Regions from separate parts of the Ferdinandcohnia sp. QZ13 genome, predicted to be linked through region 3. Evidence: predicted binding sites of a transcription regulator. Region 3 holds the regulator's gene; each other region holds the start of a gene.
The links. The regulator Rex, encoded in region 3, represses fermentation and respiration genes when NADH is low (regulators of the CRP and FNR family bind a similar motif). The targets are predictions, from matches to a motif close to TTGTGAAATATTTCACAA.

Region 1 (3,283 bases), on a different contig from region 3:
GGACACGGCTCGAAATAGTATAGAAGGAAAAGAGTTTGTTGTGCATATCGTGGATGAGAGTAATGTAGAAAAGATTAATATTACGGCAGCGAGTCTTCCATCAGATGAAAGTGAAATAGAGCTAGCCCAACTAACTCCGGTCGAAAGTACAAGCATAAAAGTGCCGGGTATAAAGGAAGCCAAAATTCGTATTGAATGTGTTTTGGAGCAGGCAATCGAATTAGGCGGGCAGGAACAGCCTGGTTGTGATTTGCTCATTGGAAAAGTGGTCCAGTTTCATGTTGATAAGGAACTATATAGCAACGGCCGGATTGACCAAGAAGGACTGGGAGCGGTAAGCCGTTTGGCAGGCAATTTTTATGCGAAAATAGGAAACATATTTGAAATTGAGAGACCAAAGTAAGTTAGGATTGGTCTCTCTTTTCCTTTTTAGGTATAATTTTTCGTGGCTTGTAATTGATATCCTCAGATGAATAAACCGAAACGATAAGTGTTCCTCCACTCACCCTCGCTCGAATTAAAATCGGCTGATTGTATGTATTTTTAAAAAGAAAATCTGGTCCATACCAGCTCACTGTTGCATCGCGCCCTGGAGGTACATAACCTACACGTTTGCTATGGGAATAGCGCTTAACGATCTCAACTCCGGCAAGGTCGACGGCATTGAATAGGGTTGAGGAGGTTTGGCAAATCCCACCACCGATTCCTTCAATCAATTCACCTCTAATGATTTCGGGCGCAGGCTGATATCCTCTGGCAGCTGTTCGTTTGCCAACGACCTTATTAAATGAAAAGGTTTCATTTTGAAACAGCACATAACTATCAATGGATGCGGCGGAAAGAGCAATATTTGTGGCACGTTCTTTATTAGAAGAATTAAAATGCGTCACGTATTGCCCAATCTTTTTGACCCGTATCGTTGATAAAAGCTCACTATCTACACGTGGATAAATTCGCTCAATCGGGACCTCAATGAAATCCTTTTTTCCGAAAAAGCTAGAGTAGAATAACTTTGTGAATTTATCCTTATTTAATTTCACTCCGACATGTTCCTTGACGATATCACCTGATTTGCTGATCTTCGCGTCCATTGGTTCTTCGTATACTTGCTCATCTAAATAAGTTAGAAAATCTGTAAATTTTTTGGTGTTCAATGTAGGAACACCGAGCAATGGGAGAGAATATTCAGCCCGATTCACGGTCGCAATCGGATTTCCTTCATAGGTTATGTATACATGATCTTGAGGCTGGAATTGCTGAACAGAAAAGAAAAGCATTATCGTCCACAATAATTTCAGTATCCCCACCACCTTTACGAAACATCATTTTTTATAGTATGGATTGCTAGATGAGATTCCATTAATAATGAGGGAATTTTTTTTGGTTTAAGATTGTAACAAAATGTTCAAATTCGAAAAAAACACCTGTGATATGCGTCACATCAAGGTTTGCGATATTTATGTTAAAGAAATTTATAATTTCCAAAAACTTCCTTCTTGATTCTGTAACAACTTTTTAAAGTTTTGATGTTATTATCATTTACACAGTGATAAAATTCTAAAGAAATTATTTTGGAAAAATAAAGTTTTAGCTGCAGTTTTTCAATATATTACGAAAAAAACAAGTAGCTAAAAAATTTTTGACAACTTTGTGAAGTTGTACACAATTTCAGTATGACATTCATAGTTGTGAAATAAGAGCATCCATTCGGAAAGGAGTACTTTTATGAAAATCAAATGGTTTTTCTTATCAATGGTTTTTACTATTGCCACAGTGCTAACAGGCTGTGAACCAGTAATGGTCCTTGATCCAAAGGGTCCACAAGCTGAGAGGCAAGCCCAAGATATCCTACTTTCAATTGGAATCATGTCAGTAGTAGTCATTGTCGTTTTCGTATTATTAGTCTATATACTTGTTAAATATCGAGCTTCAAAAATGCCAGAGGATTACGAACCACCACATATTGAGGGAAATCCTTGGGTTGAAGCTATTTGTATCGGAATCCCAATTTTAATCGTTGGTTATCTCTCAGTTGTATCTGTACAAAGTAACTACATTGTCGAATCTGCACCAACAGGCTACGAAGACCAAGAACCATTGGTAATCTATGCATCATCTTCCGATTGGAAATGGCATTTTAGCTACCCGGAAGAGGACATTGAAACAGTCAATTACTTATATGTTCCAACAGACCGACCACTTGAATTCAGACTTTATTCTTACGGACCAATTACAAGCTTCTGGATTCCACAGCTTGGCGGGCAAAAATATGCCATGGCCGACATGATTACGACGTTGCATCTTGCTGCCGATGAGCAGGGTGAATTAATGGGACGCAACGCAAACTTCAGTGGTAAAGGATTTGCAGAAAACACATTTAGTGTAAAGGCTGTTCCTGAAAAAGAGTTCGAGGAATGGGTAGACGAGGTTAAAGAAACTGCTAAGCCTCTTACCGAAGAAAAATTTGATCAGCTGTTAGAACCTGGCCATCTTGGTCAAATGACGTTTACTGGAACTCATCTAGAATTTGCACCGCCACCAGAGCATGATCATGGCTCAGCAGATTCTGAGGAAGGTCACCAGGAAGGTCATGACGAGCACGAAGCTCATTCAGAGCATGATGGGCATTAATATTTAGGAATGCTGCTCTTCACGGACAAGACTTTCAGGGAAAGTCATTGAATTGTCTCTGATACAGTGTCTCGAGGACAAAACAAACAGTGTAAAGCAGAAAAGTGTCTCTGATACCACGTATCAAGGACAAAACAAACGGTGTGATGCCGGAAAATGTCTCCGATAGAGCTTCTCACGGACAAATCACGAGGATAAAAATAAATAAATGTCCCTGATACGATATCTCGAAGACAAAAACGAACTATTCATTAAAGAATGTCTTTAAACATTCAAACTAATAAATTTTGAACGCCGAATTCACTTCATTTGAAAGGAGTAACAACGGATGGAATTCTTCGAACGTTTTGCCATACCACATCCTAGTCCCGCCATCTATGCAGCGATGGTTGCAATTGGACTTACCGTAATCGGAATAGTCGCCGGTTTAACCTATTTTAAAAAATGGGGTTATCTATGGCGCGAATGGTTAACAACCGTTGACCATAAACGAATTGGAATCATGTATTTAATCTCCGCCTTAATCATGCTGTTCCGTGGTGGAGTGGATGCAGTTATGCTGCGTGCACAGCTAGCTACACCGGAAGCAAAGCTGTTAGACGCACAGCACTATAATGAGATTTTTACAACACATGGTGTTATCATGATCATG
Region 2 (3,283 bases), on a different contig from region 3:
ATTAAATTAGTCAACGTTAATGGTCAGACGGGCATACTGATCAATAGAAACCACAAACCAGAAAATGTGGTATGCTTTGAAATAGAAAATAATCAAATTACACAAATCTTTTCAGTTCGGAATCCTGAAAAGCTAACATATGCCATAAGTGGATATCAATTTTAATTAGCGAACATCATTGTAAGGAGACTACCCATGGAAGATAAGTATTTCGATGCACTTTTACATGTGAAAACAAGTGGAGGACAAAAGGGATTTAGTACATCTGTGCATTATTATCGCTATGAGCCTACACCGTATGAAGGGCTGGCTGCTTTGTTTGAGCACTATCAATTAAAAGAAACGGATCGGGTAGTTGATTTTGGTTGCGGAAAGGGACGGCTCCTTTTTTATATTCATCATCTTTTTGCGGCAACAGTTGTTGGAGTTGAGATTGACAAAAGCTTATACCAAGAGGCAGTTCAAAATCGAGATCGTTATGCAAAAAGACCAGGTATCCGCAAAGAGGAAATTGAAATTCACCATTGTGCCGCACAGGATTATGAAATCCATCCACTGGATAATCGTTTTTACTTTTTTAATCCATTTTCCATTCAGGTTTTTAAGCATACGATTGCAAATATTCTTCGTTCCTATGAGAAGAATCCGCGTGAAATGGAGGTTATTCTTTATTATGGATCTACAGATTACACCTATTTTTTAGAGAATAATACTCCATTTCAGCTAAAGAAAGAGATTATCATTCCAGAGTTATTTGAAAAAAACACATATGAGAGATTTATGGTTTATCAACTAGGATAGGCAGCTTCTATTGAATGGAAGCTGTCTTTTTTTATGTAAAAATCTGTATGTTCACCAATTTGTCATTTTTGACTTTGAACGAAAGATAAACAATAGAAAAAGTACCTAAAATCCAATGATGGAGCCGTTTTGGTGCTTTTGTAGAGGGTTTTAAAGGACGGGAAAAAGCCAATTTTCTGGTCCTTTTTATAATGGGTGTATCAAAAAATACACTTTATGTGTGATTCAGTTCACAACATTGAGAATGGTTCCTAATTATGATGTAAGTAAGAAGAACATAAGGAGGTTGAGTTGGATGGGAGCTTCAAAAGTTAACCAAAACAAAAAGGCAGACGGGGGATACCATGGTCGTTTAGTAGGAACTTGGATTTCAGTCAGTGTTGTTGGAGCAGTCATTCTTTTTACGTATATAGTACTATTCGGCCTATTCATGTCTAGATTTTAGGAGGGGTAAAAATGAAAATGCATCTTGATGAAAAAATATGGCTTACAATCAGTTTCGGTATGATCATGGCATTCATGCTTATCACTGGCTACCAAACCTTTGCATTAGAAATGGGACCGCCAAGTCATATGGAAACAATCGATCCTCAGAAAGTTGACGAAACAGCACCATTTGATAAACCAGGTGTATATCAAATTGGTGAAAACGAATATGAAGTAGTGATGACATTAGAAGTATTCGCATTTAATCCAGGAAACATTGAAGTACCAGCAGGTTCAAAGGTTCACTTTACGATGACATCTAAAGATGTTGTACACGGATTCGAAGTCGCAGGTACAAACTTAAATGCAATGGTAATGCCAGGACAAATTCAGAAAATCACGCAAACGTTTGATGAACCTGGTGAGTATTTAGTTCTATGTAACGAGTATTGTGGTGCAGGTCACCAATTAATGGCTACTACAATTACAGTGAAATAAAGGAGGGGAGACCATTGGCAACTATATTAAATAACTCAGATTTGACCTTTAAAGAAAAGGCAAACAAGGTTTTAGGTGTAAATCCACAGGACGCAAAAATCTCAAAATCCTATTTATCAGTAGCATTTATCGCATTATTATTAGGTGGACTTTTAGGATTAGTACAAGGTTTAAACCGTGCAGGTCTTCTAGAATTGCCAAGCTGGCTAAACTATTATCAAGTACTAACAGCACACGGGTTATTATTAGTAGTGGTAATGTCTGCATTCTTTACAATCGGTTACTTCTACGCTGGTCTATCACATGAGTTAGGTGGATTACTACCTAAAGTGAGAAAAATGGCATGGGTTGGTTTCTGGACAAAGATCTTTGGTATCGTACTAGTAGTTATACCAGTCTTAATGAATGAAGCGTCTGTTATGTACACATTCTATCCACCAATGGCTGCACACCCTGTATTCTATATCGGGTTAGCATTAGTGGTAGTTGGTATTTGGATCTTAGCAGCTGGAGCATTTATGCAAGTAGCAAACTGGAGAAAGAATCATAAAGGTCAACATTTACCAATCCTTTCTTTCTTTGCAACAGGTGTATTCATTCTATTAGTCGGCGCAACAGCATTTGTCGCAGTTGAAGTATTATTCTTGATTCTACCTTGGTCACTTGGATGGGTAGACACAATTAACGTAATGGTATCTCGGACATTATTCTGGGCTTTCGGACACACAGCAGTTAACATCTGGTATTTAACAGCAGTATCAGCATGGTATGTAATCGTACCGAAAATTATTGGCGGAAAACGTTGGAGTGACACACTCACTCGTGTAGTTGTTATCGCATTAGTTATCATGAACATTACCGGTGGATTCCACCACCAAATCATTGACCCAGGAATTCTACCAGCAGTTAAATTCCTTCACGTATTTATGAGTTTAGCAATTGGTTTCCCATCATTAATGACAGCATGGGCAATGTTTGCGGTATTTGAACGTACCGGAAGAGCAAAAGGCGGAAAAGGAGCACTCGGTTGGTTTAAAAAGCTACCATGGGGAGATGTTCGTTTCCTAGCACCATTTATCGCAATGGCTGCCTTTATCCCAGCAGGAGCAGGTGGTATTGTTCAAAGTACAAACCAACTTGACCAAGTCGTTCACAACACAATGTGGGTAGTAGGGCACTTCCACTTAACACTGGGTATGTCTGTCGTAATGACTTTCTTTGGAATTAGTTACTGGTTAATCCCACATATTTCAGGTCGTGTAATGACAAAAGGAATGAATAAATTAGGTGTTGTTCAAACCATCATTTGGACAATTGGTATGGTTTTAATGTCAGGCTCAATGCATACAGTTGGATTACTCGGTTCACCACGTAGAACATCTTTCTCAGACTACTTTGGTAGTGCGCAAGCTGCAGGCTGGGAACCATTTATGATGGTTGTAGGTATCGGAGCAACATTATTATTAGTCGCAGTAATCATCCAGGTATATGCAGCATTTAACATGATGTTCTTTGCACCAAAAGGTGTAACAGAATTCCCAATCGCTGAAGTAGAAGA
Region 3 (3,283 bases):
TTTAACTTTTTCATCTCTGGCTTAATTAGTTCATTAATTTTTGCGGTTGTACATATGGATTTCACACATATCCTCATCTATACTGCAATGGGCTTTACCTTTGCATTCCTCTATGTACAAACAAAACGAATTATTGTACCGATTTTTGCACATGTAGCGATGAATACATTTGTTGTAGTGGTTCAGACGGTTTTTGCAGATGATATAGAAAGGATCATGAAGCAAGCCGAGAAGCTGCAACAGACATTTATTGGGGGCTTTTAATTTATGCGAAGAACTTCACCTTTTGCGATGGGCATCATTTACGCATTAATGGGAATCTTATTTACTTATATTGCAATTAATAGTGCAACGGAGACAGTCTGGAACTTTTCCACAATCTTACTTGCAGTTGTCGCAACATTTGACTTTGGTGTGGCAATTAGAATGTTTACCCTTCACTTCAAAATAAAAAAAGTGACTAAGGAAAAAAAATAACCTCAAAACGAGGTTATTTTTTATTGTCTAGCTTCAGCGCCTAGCCCCTCGAGGTCATAAGCCAATCCGGCAAGAAGGATAAAAGGCATCCTTCACGTCGGCTTTTCTTATGCTTGTCGGGGCTGAGCAAGGCGCTTCCGCTTTTCTCTATTATTCCATACTATTCGCTGCCATCATTTCCGCTTTTAGCACTTTTCTGTAGGCACTTCTTGATACAAGAATACTGATTTCATATAATCCGAATAACGGCACCGTAACCATTAAATGAGAGATTATTTCAGGAGGCGTAATCAGCCCTCCAATTACTAATAGAACGAAATAGGCATATTTTCGTATTTTCGATAAAAACATCGGTGTGACAATTCCAAGTCTGGTTAGGAACATGACAACTACCGGCAACTGAAACAAAAAGCCAAACGGTAAGGTCAGCTGCAACAGAAATTGAAAATACTCATTAATTCCGATGACCTGATTAATATCAAGGCGGTCCGCTAACCTCGTCATAAAATTCACAACAAATGGGAATAGAATGAAATAGGAAAATGACACCCCTACTAAAAACAAGACTACTGAAATCGGAATATAACTCAAGGTTACCTTTCTTTCCTTTTCATACAGGCCTGGACTGATGAACGCCCATAGCTGATAGAGTAAAAAAGGAGAGGAGATAACAAGTGCAATAATAAAGGCAAAATTCATATATATTTTAATTGGATCTGTCATACGGAAAGCGTTCATTGTCAGTTCCTTTGCTTCCTCCGCATTTTGCAAGTAAAGAATGACCGGCTCTGCAAGAAAAAAGCTTCCTAATGCAACAATGAAGAAGAAAACGACTACATAAATCAGTCGTTTTCGTAGCTCACCAATATGATCGTAGACGGACATTTCTTTTTCGTTCATGTGACTCATCCTATCATTACTTCACATCAGTAGTTTCATTCTTTTTAACATCATCATCGTCATCATCTGCTAAACCTTTTGTTGCGTTTTTGAATTCACGCAATGTATTACCTGCTGCTCTTCCTAATTGAGGTAACTTCTTCGGTCCAAAAATTAGTAACGCTGCAAATACAATCAATAGGATACTACCAAATCCAAGACTTCCCACAGTGAGTCACCTCCCAACAAGTGTAAATTATATTTCTATTCTTCATTCGAATAATGCTTTAAAAAGTAAACAAGTGCTTGTAACTCAACAGCTAAATCAATATGGTGGACTCGAATATGTTCGGGTACATTGATCCTTGCTGGTGTAAAATTTAGGATACCTTTTATCCCTTTATTTACGAGGCGATCTGTAATCGCCTGTGCTACACCAACCGGCACTGTTAAAATAGCAACTGTGACATCATCAGGCAATTCTTTTTCAAGATCATCTAGATGATGCACTTTGACTCCACCAATACTACTGCCCACCTTATTATAATCCACATCAAACGCAAGCTCAATTTTTGTATTATTATTTTTTGAGAAATTATAATGTAAAAATGCGGTACCTAAATTACCAACACCTATTAACGTAACCTTCGTTAATTCATCCTGATCAAGGGTCTTACTAAAAAAGGATAATAAATAATTCACATTATAGCCATACCCTTTTTTTCCCAATGCACCAAAATAGGAAAAATCACGCCTAATCGTGGCTGAATCAACCTTGACTGCATCACTTAGTTCTGCAGATGATACCCTCTGCTTCCCCGAGGCGTGCAGGTTTTTTAAAAATCGATAATAAAGTGGCAGCCTTTTGGCAGTTGCTTGTGGTATTTTTGACTGTTCCAGATTCATGTTTATTCCCCCGCTACTGGCCTTTTAAAATCTCCGTTCTTTCCACCTGTTTTTTCAGCTAAATAGGTTGGTCCAATCACCATGCCTTTATCAACTGCTTTACACATATCATATACAGTTAACGCACAAACTGATGCAGCCGTAAGGGCTTCCATCTCTACGCCGGTACTACCCTTTGTTTTAACTGATACGGTAATATGTAAAGTATATTCATCTTGGGTCGTCCAACTAAAACTGATATCGACGCCCTTCAATGCCAACGGATGGCACATCGGAATTAGCTCGGATGTTTTTTTAGCTGCCATAATACCGGCAACCTGAGATACCGCAAGTACGTCCCCCTTGCGAACCTCATTATTTATGATTTGCTCATAAATCAATTTATTTACAGTAATACTTGATTTTGCAATCGCTGTACGAACAGTATCAGATTTCTCTGTAATGTCGACCATTCTCGCTCGCCCCTGCTCATTAAAATGGGTAAATGATGTCATATATCGAACCCTCCCATAAACTATACACTATTTTACCACATCTGTCTTTGAAACGTGTGTGAACATTATCATTGCAGTTGCTCTATTAAGATAATATAAGATACACTGTTGTTAGAAACAAGAGGTGAAATAGTATGATTTTACTACAAGTAAATCAGCTCAAAAAATATTTTGCTGCTGATCTTATTTTATCGAATATAAAATTAGAAGTACAAACTCGCGACCGCATTGCCATTGTTGGTCGAAATGGTGCTGGAAAATCTACTCTACTAAAGATCATTGCAGGACAGATGTCCCATGATGGCGGTGAAATTATTAAGCCAAAAAGTGTCACAATCGATTATCTCGCACAGGACACTGGACTTGATTCAACCCTTACCATTTGGCAAGAGATGCTTACCGTCTTTGCACCCTTACAGAAACTAGAAAAGGACTTACGAAACCTTGAAGTAAAAATGGGAGACCCCTCTGTTTTTGAAAATCCAGCTGATTATCAAAAACTCCTTGAAGAATACGATCAACTCCAG

Region 1: a site for Rex is predicted at 1,649-1,666, ahead of qoxA (cytochrome aa3 quinol oxidase subunit II). Genes of this name have one in related genera too.
Region 2: a site for Rex is predicted at 1,020-1,037, ahead of RGU12_RS11275 (cytochrome c oxidase subunit 2A). Genes of this name have one in related genera too.

The regions. Positions count from the first base shown of each region.
Region 1 is NZ_JAVIVW010000001.1:2,182,980-2,186,262, reverse strand. It holds gene RGU12_RS10630 (flavin reductase family protein) at 1-403, shown strand, start outside; gene RGU12_RS10625 (VanW family protein) at 405-1,298, opposite strand; gene qoxA (cytochrome aa3 quinol oxidase subunit II) at 1,726-2,631, shown strand; gene qoxB (cytochrome aa3 quinol oxidase subunit I) at 2,960-3,283, shown strand, end outside.
Region 2 is NZ_JAVIVW010000001.1:2,313,362-2,316,644, reverse strand. It holds gene RGU12_RS11285 (RNA polymerase sigma-70 factor) at 1-165, shown strand, start outside; gene RGU12_RS11280 (SAM-dependent methyltransferase) at 196-801, shown strand; gene RGU12_RS11275 (cytochrome c oxidase subunit 2A) at 1,097-1,246, shown strand; gene RGU12_RS11270 (cytochrome c oxidase subunit II) at 1,258-1,725, shown strand; gene RGU12_RS11265 (cbb3-type cytochrome c oxidase subunit I) at 1,740-3,283, shown strand, end outside.
Region 3 is NZ_JAVIVW010000002.1:43,483-46,765, forward strand. It holds gene RGU12_RS11820 (CPBP family intramembrane glutamic endopeptidase) at 1-264, shown strand, start outside; gene RGU12_RS11825 (YdiK family protein) at 268-477, shown strand; gene tatC (twin-arginine translocase subunit TatC) at 628-1,377, opposite strand; gene RGU12_RS11835 (twin-arginine translocase TatA/TatE family subunit) at 1,394-1,585, opposite strand; gene RGU12_RS11840 (redox-sensing transcriptional repressor Rex) at 1,621-2,262, opposite strand; gene moaC (cyclic pyranopterin monophosphate synthase MoaC) at 2,265-2,756, opposite strand; gene RGU12_RS11850 (ABC transporter ATP-binding protein) at 2,891-3,283, shown strand, end outside.